2 regions of the Synechococcus sp. WH 8109 genome follow, and region 2 is predicted to be linked to the other one. Evidence: predicted binding sites of a transcription regulator. Region 2 holds the regulator's gene; the other holds the start of a gene.

Region 1 (4,941 bases), 950 kb from region 2:
CCGAGCGGTTGCGATCCGCATCAACAACACACACCGACAGGCCCCGCTGAGCCCAAACACAAGCCAAATGGATGCTGGTGCAGGTTTTTGCCACACCACCTTTCTGGCCAAAGACAGTCAAAAACATGGCTGAGGTTTAAATGCGCGGAATGATCGCGTCGTTGGGGAAGAACTCTTCAAACACACAGATGCGGTCGGCCCAACGGGCCTCCACTTCCAAGCGCATCAAGCGATTGCGCACCCACATCAACGTGTCGACATCAATGGGTTTATGGAACTTGTGCTGCTGCACCTTCACCCAATCATCCTTGCTCTGAGAGCTGTTCATGACCGCGAAAACTGACATGCCCACACCGTACGGATGGCGTCCTTCGGCGCCATGAGCTTCACATTGAGTAAGCATCAAAGATCACTCAATCGCAGCCGAACTGTTCAGCAGAACAACGAATTAATGGAAGCTTTGAGTCCAAGCAAGAGCTATCAGAGCTTGAACCTCGAGATCGGTAGCCGATCCATCATTCAGAGCATTCAAGCGGCGACAGAATCGAACGAATTCCCCTTCAGCCGTGATGACCCAGAAAGCACCACAACTCAAGCCCCGCCCGGTGCACACACCACCTAAACGCGCTTGAAGCAGTTGAAGGCCTCAATTGACCAATCCGAGCTGAACAGAGTTTCTGTTCTGTAACAGCACGAACGACACGTCAATTGAAACCACTTATATAAAAGATGTGTAGTAACTGCTACGCAATCACGTTCACCTCGTTTTCGGCGAGGCGCAGTTCGACTCAGGCCATGGAACGGGGACCTGAGCTTGCTTCGAGGAACCCATCATGACCTTGACCTATCGCGGCCAGAAGTACAATCAGAACAATGCTGCTGCTTCCAACGTTCAGCGCCCAGTTCTTGTTTATCGCGGTCAGAAAGTAGCCAGCTAACAACAGCACGACGACCTCTTGCAAGCCCCGCCGAGGCGGGGCTTTTTTATGGCTCATTTGCCTTCAGGATCTGGCTGTTTTGTCTTCCAACGTTCAAACCAAACTGCGAAGGCGAGGGACACACCCACGGCAAAGCCAGCACCAATCAGCACCACACCAACTTCCACCTGCATCAACAGCACCTATTGCTGCCACAGATCATCGGACAAGACCGATCAATACGGCAAAGGCTGCGTTATGGAACCAAGGCGTTACTGAACCAACGTCTGATACGCCTCATTGACGCGTCGAAACGCCTCAGCAGAACCACCGAGATCGGGATGGTGCTGCTTCACCAGTTTTCGATGCGCCTGCTTGATCTCAGCGAGGGACGCGTTGGCATCCAAGCTCAACACCCTTAAAGCTGCACGGCGTGGGTCACGGACGTGGCCATCGTCCTCACGATCCGTTTGACGCTGGTCCGTTCGGGTGCGGCGACCCTGCCGTCTGGAACCTGATTGGTCCTGACGCTGACGCAGCTGCTCCACCACGCGCTGTGGATCCTCATCCAGCCATTCACTGGCGCGAACCCCAAACAAGGCAAACGCCGCCAGAACGGCCGTTGTTTGCTTGTTCGGCTTGGGTCCCACCTCCGCCATGAGATCTGTGCCCAGCCCTCGAACCAACCGATCCAACCGCTGTTCAAGGGTTAAGTGAGCAGGAAAACTGCTGCGGTTGAGCTGATCAATCAACAGCTCCAACCCCCGCTGACGCAGTGCCGTCCATCCCGGCTGCTGGGCGAGGGCCTGCCCCCAGGCCCGCACCTGTTGGCTGCTGATGCGCGGTGGAGCTTGTGCCGGTGGCTCACTCCAGTGGCGATGTGATCTGGGCTCCGTACGAATGCGTTGGCGTTGCTGACGTTGCAGGCGCTCCAACTCACGGTTGAGCCGCAACAACTCGCGACGCAAAGCGTCGTTCTCGGCCAGCAAAGCCTCAACATTGCTGGTGACCCGTTGTTCCGGGCGTCCGCCTGACCACTGACGCGGATCAAAGCCCAAAGCGTGTCTCCCGCCTCACCATGGCAACAACTCACCATTGGCATGCCAGAAGCTGCCGCTGGTGGCCAAGGTCAAGCCATCTATCCGGGCCAGCAGACCCTTCACCGACTGCTCGGGGAGGATCCCGCGGGGATTGAAGCGAATCATGCGGGTGCGCACCAATCCGGGATGCAAAATCGCAACAGCGATGCCCCGCGATTCCAGATCAATCGCCAACGACTTTCCGGCCATGTTGAGCGCCACCTTTGACATCCGATAGCCATAGGAGCCTCCCGAACTGTTGTCGTCGATGGACCCCATGCGGCTGGTCATCAGCACCAACTTGGCTCCGCTGGGCATCTGATCCACCAACGCCCTAGCCAGCAGCAAAGGAGCAAGGGCATTCACCTCAAACTGGCGGCGAATCCCGGTGGGATCCAAATCCATCAGGCCCATCGACTGCAAAATCCCGGCATTGAGGATGACGCCATCGAGGGGCAAACCATCCAGACGCTGCACCAGGTCATCAATGACTTTGCTATCGCTCAACTCAAGGCCGGCTTCCACCCGCAACCCCAGACCATCGAGTTCATAACTGGTTTGACGGCAAACTGCCACCACGTCATCGCCACGAGCCTTGAGCTGCCTGCAGTATTCCAAGCCGATCCCACGGTTTGCGCCGGTGACCAGAAACGTCGCCATCGTGAGGCTTCAGCAATCGCCATCCTGCCGGCTCTTGCGTCCGTCCCCTGAAGCGATCACGCCGGAAAATCCCCCTCAACGCCGTATTGATGCAAACACTGTTTCACTGTGAGCACTGAGACCGTACTGCCGCTCTCTCCATCCACCAGCAGATAGGGGCAGCCTCGGAGCACGCAACGTCGACGTGCGTCGATGTAGGCATCAAAAGCGTTGGCATGGGAACACTCCTCCACCCAACCTTCACTGCTGAGATACCGCGTGAGGATCATGGCCACAGGCACCTAGGCCACCGGTTATGGCTCAGGACAATTCGTATCCAAGAAAGAGCCTTGAAGTCTTCGGGATCGCAACGGCTCGGGAAACGCCGAAGCAGGGCAGATCAATGGGGTTCAGCTGATCCCTGCACAACGGTGACAACCTGATTCCAGGTTGCATGCACCACGCGATAGGTCTTCAACGTAGCGCGCGATTTGGTGCGGGCATTCACAAAGGCTTTGAACTCCGTTTTGAAGCAGATCTCTTGGATCCACTGCCCTTCTGTATCAAGCCTCTCGATGCAATACATCAGACATCTAGCGATTAAAAACATCACAACCGCAAAACATTTGCTGAGCACAAAATCGAAAGGCGCTGTTCGGGATCAATCACAAAAAAGCCCCCGCGATTGGCGGAGGCTCGGGTGGTGTGAGGAGTCGACGATTTTGCAACTGCCGACCCTGATCTCATAGCTCGATTTCAGATCAGCAGCGGCGCCAGCCACAAAGCTTTATCAGCTACAGATAAAGAATACTGGCTCGACAACGGCGGAGTGCATCACGCACAGCTTTCAACCTCGTTTCGTTCGGCCGATGCAGCCCGGCAGGCACCACCATCTCGTCGTCCGCATCCAGATGAACCCGCGCCGAGAACCAGGTGCCATGTCCTGGCACAGACGCACGGCAGATCGGATCCTGGTTTGCGTCCAAACGTCGCTCGATCAACCAACCCTCCACCCGATCCAAGGGCTGAAACGAAGTTGAGGCAGAGGCGACAGGCGCCATCAGGGTGAGCAGCAACAAACACAAGGCCTGCATCACAAGGCTGGGGCGAGCGAAGCGCACCCATCGTCACAGAGAACACCGGTTCAACCGTGCCGTTGCGTTAGAAGGGCTGCTTCGAGGAGCGGTCGATGCCGTTATTTCGCTGTGAAGGGTGCTCCATGCGCATAGAGCGCTCAATGGCGGCGTACTGGCGCAACAAGGGGAAATTGCTGTGTTCCTCGTGCCTCGACCGTCAGGAGATGCCTCTGAAACCGGGCGAGGGCGGCCGAAAGCAAGGTTCTTCCGAATTCCGTGCCAACAGCAACAAAATCTGACGCCAGCTGTGGGAATGATGCTCTTGTTGTTCCCTCCCCACTGATCCATGGGTTTCCTCGCCGTCGCCGGATGCGTGCTCCTAGCCTCCGCCATGTCTGCTGCACTCACCACCAAGCCTTCCAAAGCCTGAGCGTTCAAAACGCCAGCAAAAGCTGAACAAGAACCGGGCCAGACCCGGTTTTTTTGTGGCGGCGAGCTGTTAGTCATGGATCTTTTCTCCCGCAGAAGTGATTTAGAACTGCAAATCAGATGTGCGTGCCACCCCCTCATGGCTGTAGATCCTTGATCCAGTGAACTAATCCCATGGAGAGCATCAGTCGCATCTGTACCACCTCCAAGGGCACAACCATTGATGCCATCGGACAGGGCCGCTACCGCGTCTGTAATCGACACGAGGTGTGCTCTGACGTTGAAAGTCTTTGGCAGGCCTATGAAATTCTGCGGCGTCAGGAACAATCCTTAAGTTGATCGTTGCGCCCAAGAACAAGTCTCAACACTTACATCAGCTGAGTGTTCGGAACGTAAAACCGGTTAGGGGTAATGCGTCGACTCCAGGAGTGCCTAGGGAAACCTCCTTTTTATTGCGGGTTTTTCAGAAACCCAGAGTTCCTGCACTGTCCTCCCCGAACTCCAGATAAAGGCAGCGGGCATCCTCAGCCCGACCGCAATCAATCAGGTGTTGAACCCGTGAGCGCCACCACACTGACACACCAGAACTCAATTCTTTGTTAGGAAGACCACCGAAGGATTCACTCACAGCAATCATTCTTGCTGAACAAACGTTAAGCAAGATGATTGACAACGCGAATTGGCTTGTTACCTGCTGTTAGCAGCTGTTGTTACCCAAAGGTATTACCGTTCCAACCCCAAAAGCTGGCCTGCACATCCTCAAAACCGATGTACACCCGGTTGGCAGGGATTCCCGTGCGT
Region 2 (4,941 bases):
GCGTTTGGCCCTCATGCCGTTTTCGGGCTCGTGGAGTGATGCCGGTGTGTCTCAGGCGGCCATCGCCTTCCGCGAGCCAGGGTGGTGTGCGGCGTTTCCTGCGGAGCTGCGTCAGTGGTTCCCATCGCTGCCGTTGCAACTGACGCCGGTGGTGTTGGAGCGCCATGCCGATGGTTGCCTGCTGAAGCTGCTCAATGCAGGATCTGCGCGCTGTCGCTGGACCCCCGGAGCGGGTTGGACTGTCCGCAGGGAAGCTGACTCAATTGCTGCTACTGCCTTGGTGATCGCACCGGGAGAACTCGTCTCCCTGGTGGTGGATCAGTCCTCGTGATCGTCGAACGGGTCGTCGAGTGCTTTTGATGGAGGGCCAAAGGCTTGATACACGCCAAATCCGGTGAGTCCGAACAAAACGGCGAGCACGCCAATGGCGACGGACAGGGCTGGGGACGACGTTTCCATCACATCTCTCGACAGGATCAACCCCGAACCGGAGTCGGCCCCTACAGTATCGAGACTTCAAACCACCCGAGACCCAGCGTCGCCATGGCACAACGCACCCGTCTGGGAGACCTTCTCCGCCCACTGAACTCCGAGTACGGCAAGGTGGTTCCCGGTTGGGGCACCACTCCCGTGATGGGCATCTTCATGGTGCTGTTCCTGGTATTTCTGCTGGTGATTCTTCAGCTGTACAACAAGTCCCTCATCCTCGAGGGCATCAACGTGAACTGGAACGGCCTCGGCTGATCTGCACCCATGAACATCTTCGGCGTCGGTCTCCCCGAAGTGGCGGTTATCGGCGCAGTTGCTTTGTTGGTCTTCGGCCCGAAACGCCTACCCGAGCTTGGTCGGACACTTGGTAAAACCCTGAAGGGCTTCCAATCCGCGTCCAAGGAATTCGAACGCGAGATCAATAAAGCCATGGCTGAACCTGAAGTTTCCGGTGAGGCTTCAAAGCCGGTCGAAGAACTTCCCCCCAGCGACTGAGTTGATCCAGCGGTATGACCACTGATCTCAAGCTGGTGGTGGGTCTGGGAAATCCGGGAGCGAAATATGCCGGCACCCGTCACAACATCGGCTTCATGGCCTTAGAGCTTTTGGGTGAGCGCTCTGGGTTTAGTTTTCGTCATCAAGCCAAGTTGCACGGTCTCGCAGCCGATACAGGGGTTGGTGAGCAGCGGTTGCGCTTGCTGATGCCTCAGACCTACATGAATGACAGCGGTCGTGCCATTCGTGCGGCCCTCGATTGGTTCGGCCTGGAGCCTCACCAATTGCTGGTGCTGGTGGACGACATGGATCTTCCGCTGGGTCGTTTGCGGTTGCGGGCCCAGGGCAGTGCCGGCGGGCACAACGGTTTGCGCAGCACCATTCAGCATCTCGGGACCCAGGCGTTCCCGAGGCTGCGAATCGGCATTGGTGCGCCGGCTGAGAACCCTGCCGAACGCCGCGCCCGAACGGTGTCCCATGTTCTTGGTTCGTTCAGCAAGGCGGAGCAACCATGTGTCGGCGCTGTTCTTGATGCTGTTTTGGATGGGATTCAACGTCTTCAGCGCCAGAGCTTTGAGCGCGCTGGAACCTGGATCAACGGCTTCCGCTATGACCTGGAGCCGGTCGACTGATGCCGGCACTTCCGGCGACAACGGCCCATTTACGGGTGCTCCGACAGTGTTTTCAAGCCAAGTGCGTGGAGGGTGAAGTTTCTGCTGGAGGGTTTGAGTGGCAGTTTTCCTGGGCCTTTGATCGCGGCGAACTTGTGGTGGAGCCGTCCCTGGGACGTGCCCTGATTGAGGATGCCCTGCGACGGTTTCTGGTGCGTTCTGATTACAGGCTGGAACCGGGGGGTGATTACACCTTCATGGTCCGGGCCAGGTTCTGAGCGAGAACGTGGGAGCAGGCTCCGGCCATTTCAGGCGACATTGCAGGTGCTCCTCAAGCATCACCAAAGCTGCAACAGCATCCAGATCCACCGGTGGAATGCGCAGTCCTGCCGGCAGCATCCGTCGCCAACCTCGAGCCGGCCACAGCGCCCAATAACGCTGTCTTGCCCTCAGGGTTGTTCCCTGCTCCGGAACCACGGTGAGATGGCCCAGCCGTTCCAGTCGCTGGATCCAGGCTCGGCTTCCCGTGCCATCGCCGATCAGGATGCGGTCGAGAGCTTGGTCTTGATTCCACTGCTCCAGCCAGGGTTCGACGGCCTCCGGGGCTAGTACATGCCCTTCGCGCACCAGACCGAGCTGAAGATCGGCCAGCACAAGACCACATTTGCAGCGGCCTGGATCGAGAACGGCCACCCGTTTCATGGGGAGGCCTGAATGGTGACGACGACAGGATCGGCACTGTCGCTGACCCCCGCGGAAATCACTTCCAAGACCACGCTTTGGCTGGGTCCTTCCATCAGGGTCTGGGCCAGTTGGGAGAGGGCTGATCCATCGAACTGAAGGCCCTCGGTCAGGGATCCCCGCCGCTGCACTTCGGCATAGGCCGAGGCCAGGAGAAGGTTCAACCGTGTGCGAATGCCCTCTGGGGTGCGTTCACCCGGTTGCAGTGCGGTGGTGGCCAGCACATCTCCGCGTTGGGTCACCGGACGGTTCGGACGCACCTCGGGGAAGGCATAAACCGCTGTTTCACCCCGCAGCACATTGGTGGCTGAGCGCAGCGAGATCACCCAGGTCTCCGGTTTGCGGATGATGCTTTGCAGGCGTTCCACATCGCTGCGCGGAACGCGGATCAACTGGCGTTCGGGTGCTTCGCCAGGTCGCACTTTCCGGTAGGCGTTGAGATTGGCCTCCTGCAACAGCCTGTCGACAGCCTGTTTGGCCTGGTCCAGGGCATCGAGTCGAACAGTTGCTCTTGCCAAGGTCTGTCCGCTGCTGATCACCACCGATCCACGCCTCAAGGCGACCAGATTGCGTTCCAGTTCTTTGAGTTCCTGCTCACCGGCACGGATGCGGCTGCGAACGCTGTTGAGTTCTGCTTCCGTGCGCTGGATGTCTGCATCGCGTGAGGCGATGTCCTGGCTGAGGCGTTCACGTTCGGCTTCGAGTTGGGCCAGCTCCTTCTGAAGAGGAGCCAGTTCGAGGCGCAGGGTGTTGGCCCGTTGCTGCGATTGCTCGAGCTCAATGACGATCCGTTTGGTTTCCGTTTGGGTCTTGTCCCGTTCCCGCTCGGCTGCCTCCAGCTGTTGACGGCTGTCCTGGAGTTTCTCCTGCAGGGCATCCAGTTCAAACAGGCCCACCCGCAACTGCCGGCTCACCAGAAGCATCAGGCCAAGTGAGAGTGCGCTGATCAGGCTGCCGGTCAACACCGTGATCAAAACGGCGGTGCGCCGTGGGCGCATGCTGAACAAACTCAGTCGCGCTTTGCCGACACGGCTGCCCAAGCGGTCGCCCAGGGTCGACAGCACACCCCCGAGCACCAACAGAACCAGGATCAGTGCCCAGCCGCTCATGGCTGCACAAGTCGTGCGATGGCAGGCCTAGCTGAAGCGCTTGGCCAGCGCGATCGGATCCAGAACCGTGATTTTCTTGCGGTCAATCTGAACCAGACCGGACTGACGCAAGTCTCCCAGCAGACGCGTAATTGTGACGCGTGTTGAGCCAATTGCTTCAGCGATGGCCTGATGGGACAGGCGCAGGTCGATGGTGATGCCCAGCTCATCCGCTACTCCGAAATCCCTGCAAAGCACCAGCAGGAAGCTCACCAGCCGGGATGACATGTCCCGATGGGTGAGGGTTTCAATCATCGTCTCGGTCTGCAGAATCCGGCTGGAGAGACCCTGAAGCAATCGCAGGCCAACGCTGGTGTCTGCTTCGATGGCGGCCTTTACGGAGGTCGCCGGTGCCGTCACCATTTCGACCCGGGTGAAGGCCACAGCGTGATAGAAGCGGTCGGACCGTTGACCTGTCAGCAGCGACAGCACCCCGAAGAGGCTGTTCTCGCGGAGCAGGGCAACGGTGATCTCTTCTCCTGATTCGTAGACGCGGGATAGACGAACGGCTCCCCGGCGGATCAGATACACCCGTTCTGCGGGATCTCCGGGGAAGAAGATGGTCTTGTTGCGATCCACCAGTTCACTGCTGGCGCCATCGAGATCCCGGATGATCTCCAACAGAGAACGGTTGGCGGGCTCTGCGCTGGGAGCTGGAGCCACCATCTGCGGGGCGTATCGGCTGAAACCTCGGCTACTGGTCATGACAACCCCCTGTTGAAGCGAAGTTACGGAGCCGGCGGTGGCGGCCATGTAGCGGTTATTACGTAACGCTGCTGTGCTCGTTGAAGGCCTGGCGTTGCGCCTGCATCAGGGATGTCAATCCCGGCTCTGCTAGATCCAGCAGCTCATTGAGTTGGCTGCGACTGAAGGGCGCACCCTCCGCAGTCCCCTGGATTTCTAGCAGACGGCCATCGCCGGACTGCACAACGTTCAGGTCCACCTCGGCACGGCTGTCTTCGCTGTAGTCCAGATCCAGCAAGGCCTGGCCATCAACCAAGCCCACGGATACCGCCGCCACCTGATCGATCAGGGGCGATTGCTCCAGGACTCCTTGGTCCACCAGTGATCGGCAGGCCTGGTCCAGGGCGAGCCAAGCCCCGGTGATCGAGGCCGTCCGGGTGCCGGCGTCCGCTTGGATCACGTCGCAGTCGATCAGCAAGGTGCGCTCCCCTAGGCGCTCCATGTCGATCACGGCGCGCAGGCTTCGGCCAATCAGCCGCTGAATTTCCTGGGTGCGACCCGAGAGTTTCATCAGCTCCCGTGATTGCCGCTGTGGGGTGGATCCTGGCAGCAACCGGTATTCGGCGCTGAGCCATCCGAACCCTTCTCCCTTGCGCCAGCGGGGAACCTTGTCCTCCAAGCAAACGCTGCAGAGAACAGCGGTTCGGCCGGTGTGAACCACAAGAGAGCTCAAGGCAAACCCCATGGGATTCCAGTTCACCGAGAACGGTCGC

The links. The regulator NtcA, encoded in region 2, controls nitrogen genes in cyanobacteria. The targets are predictions, from matches to a motif close to GTANCNNNNGNTAC.
Region 1: a site for NtcA is predicted at 734-747, ahead of Syncc8109_RS13160 (DUF4278 domain-containing protein). Genes of this name have one in related genera too.

The regions. Positions count from the first base shown of each region.
Region 1 is NZ_CP006882.1:1,193,236-1,198,176, forward strand. Features, by position in the region: gene Syncc8109_RS06480 (ParA family protein) at 1-127, opposite strand, end outside; gene Syncc8109_RS06485 (hypothetical protein) at 137-328, opposite strand; gene Syncc8109_RS12605 (hypothetical protein) at 362-622, shown strand; gene Syncc8109_RS13160 (DUF4278 domain-containing protein) at 834-938, shown strand; gene Syncc8109_RS06490 (J domain-containing protein) at 1,190-1,975, opposite strand; gene Syncc8109_RS06495 (SDR family oxidoreductase) at 1,991-2,656, opposite strand; gene Syncc8109_RS06500 (hypothetical protein) at 2,713-2,925, opposite strand; gene Syncc8109_RS12875 (hypothetical protein) at 3,036-3,221, opposite strand; gene Syncc8109_RS06510 (hypothetical protein) at 3,430-3,756, opposite strand; gene Syncc8109_RS06515 (phenylpyruvate tautomerase MIF-related protein) at 4,851-4,941, opposite strand, start outside.
Region 2 is NZ_CP006882.1:244,759-249,699, forward strand. Features, by position in the region: gene Syncc8109_RS01170 (glycoside hydrolase family 38 C-terminal domain-containing protein) at 1-331, shown strand, start outside; gene psbN (photosystem II reaction center protein PsbN) at 319-459, opposite strand; gene psbH (photosystem II reaction center phosphoprotein PsbH) at 544-744, shown strand; gene Syncc8109_RS01185 (TatA/E family twin arginine-targeting protein translocase) at 754-984, shown strand; gene pth (aminoacyl-tRNA hydrolase) at 999-1,616, shown strand; gene Syncc8109_RS01195 (DUF3146 family protein) at 1,616-1,873, shown strand; gene Syncc8109_RS01200 (hypothetical protein) at 1,851-2,297, opposite strand; gene Syncc8109_RS01205 (DUF3084 domain-containing protein) at 2,294-3,445, opposite strand; gene ntcA (global nitrogen regulator NtcA) at 3,473-4,189, opposite strand; gene rph (ribonuclease PH) at 4,248-4,941, opposite strand, start outside.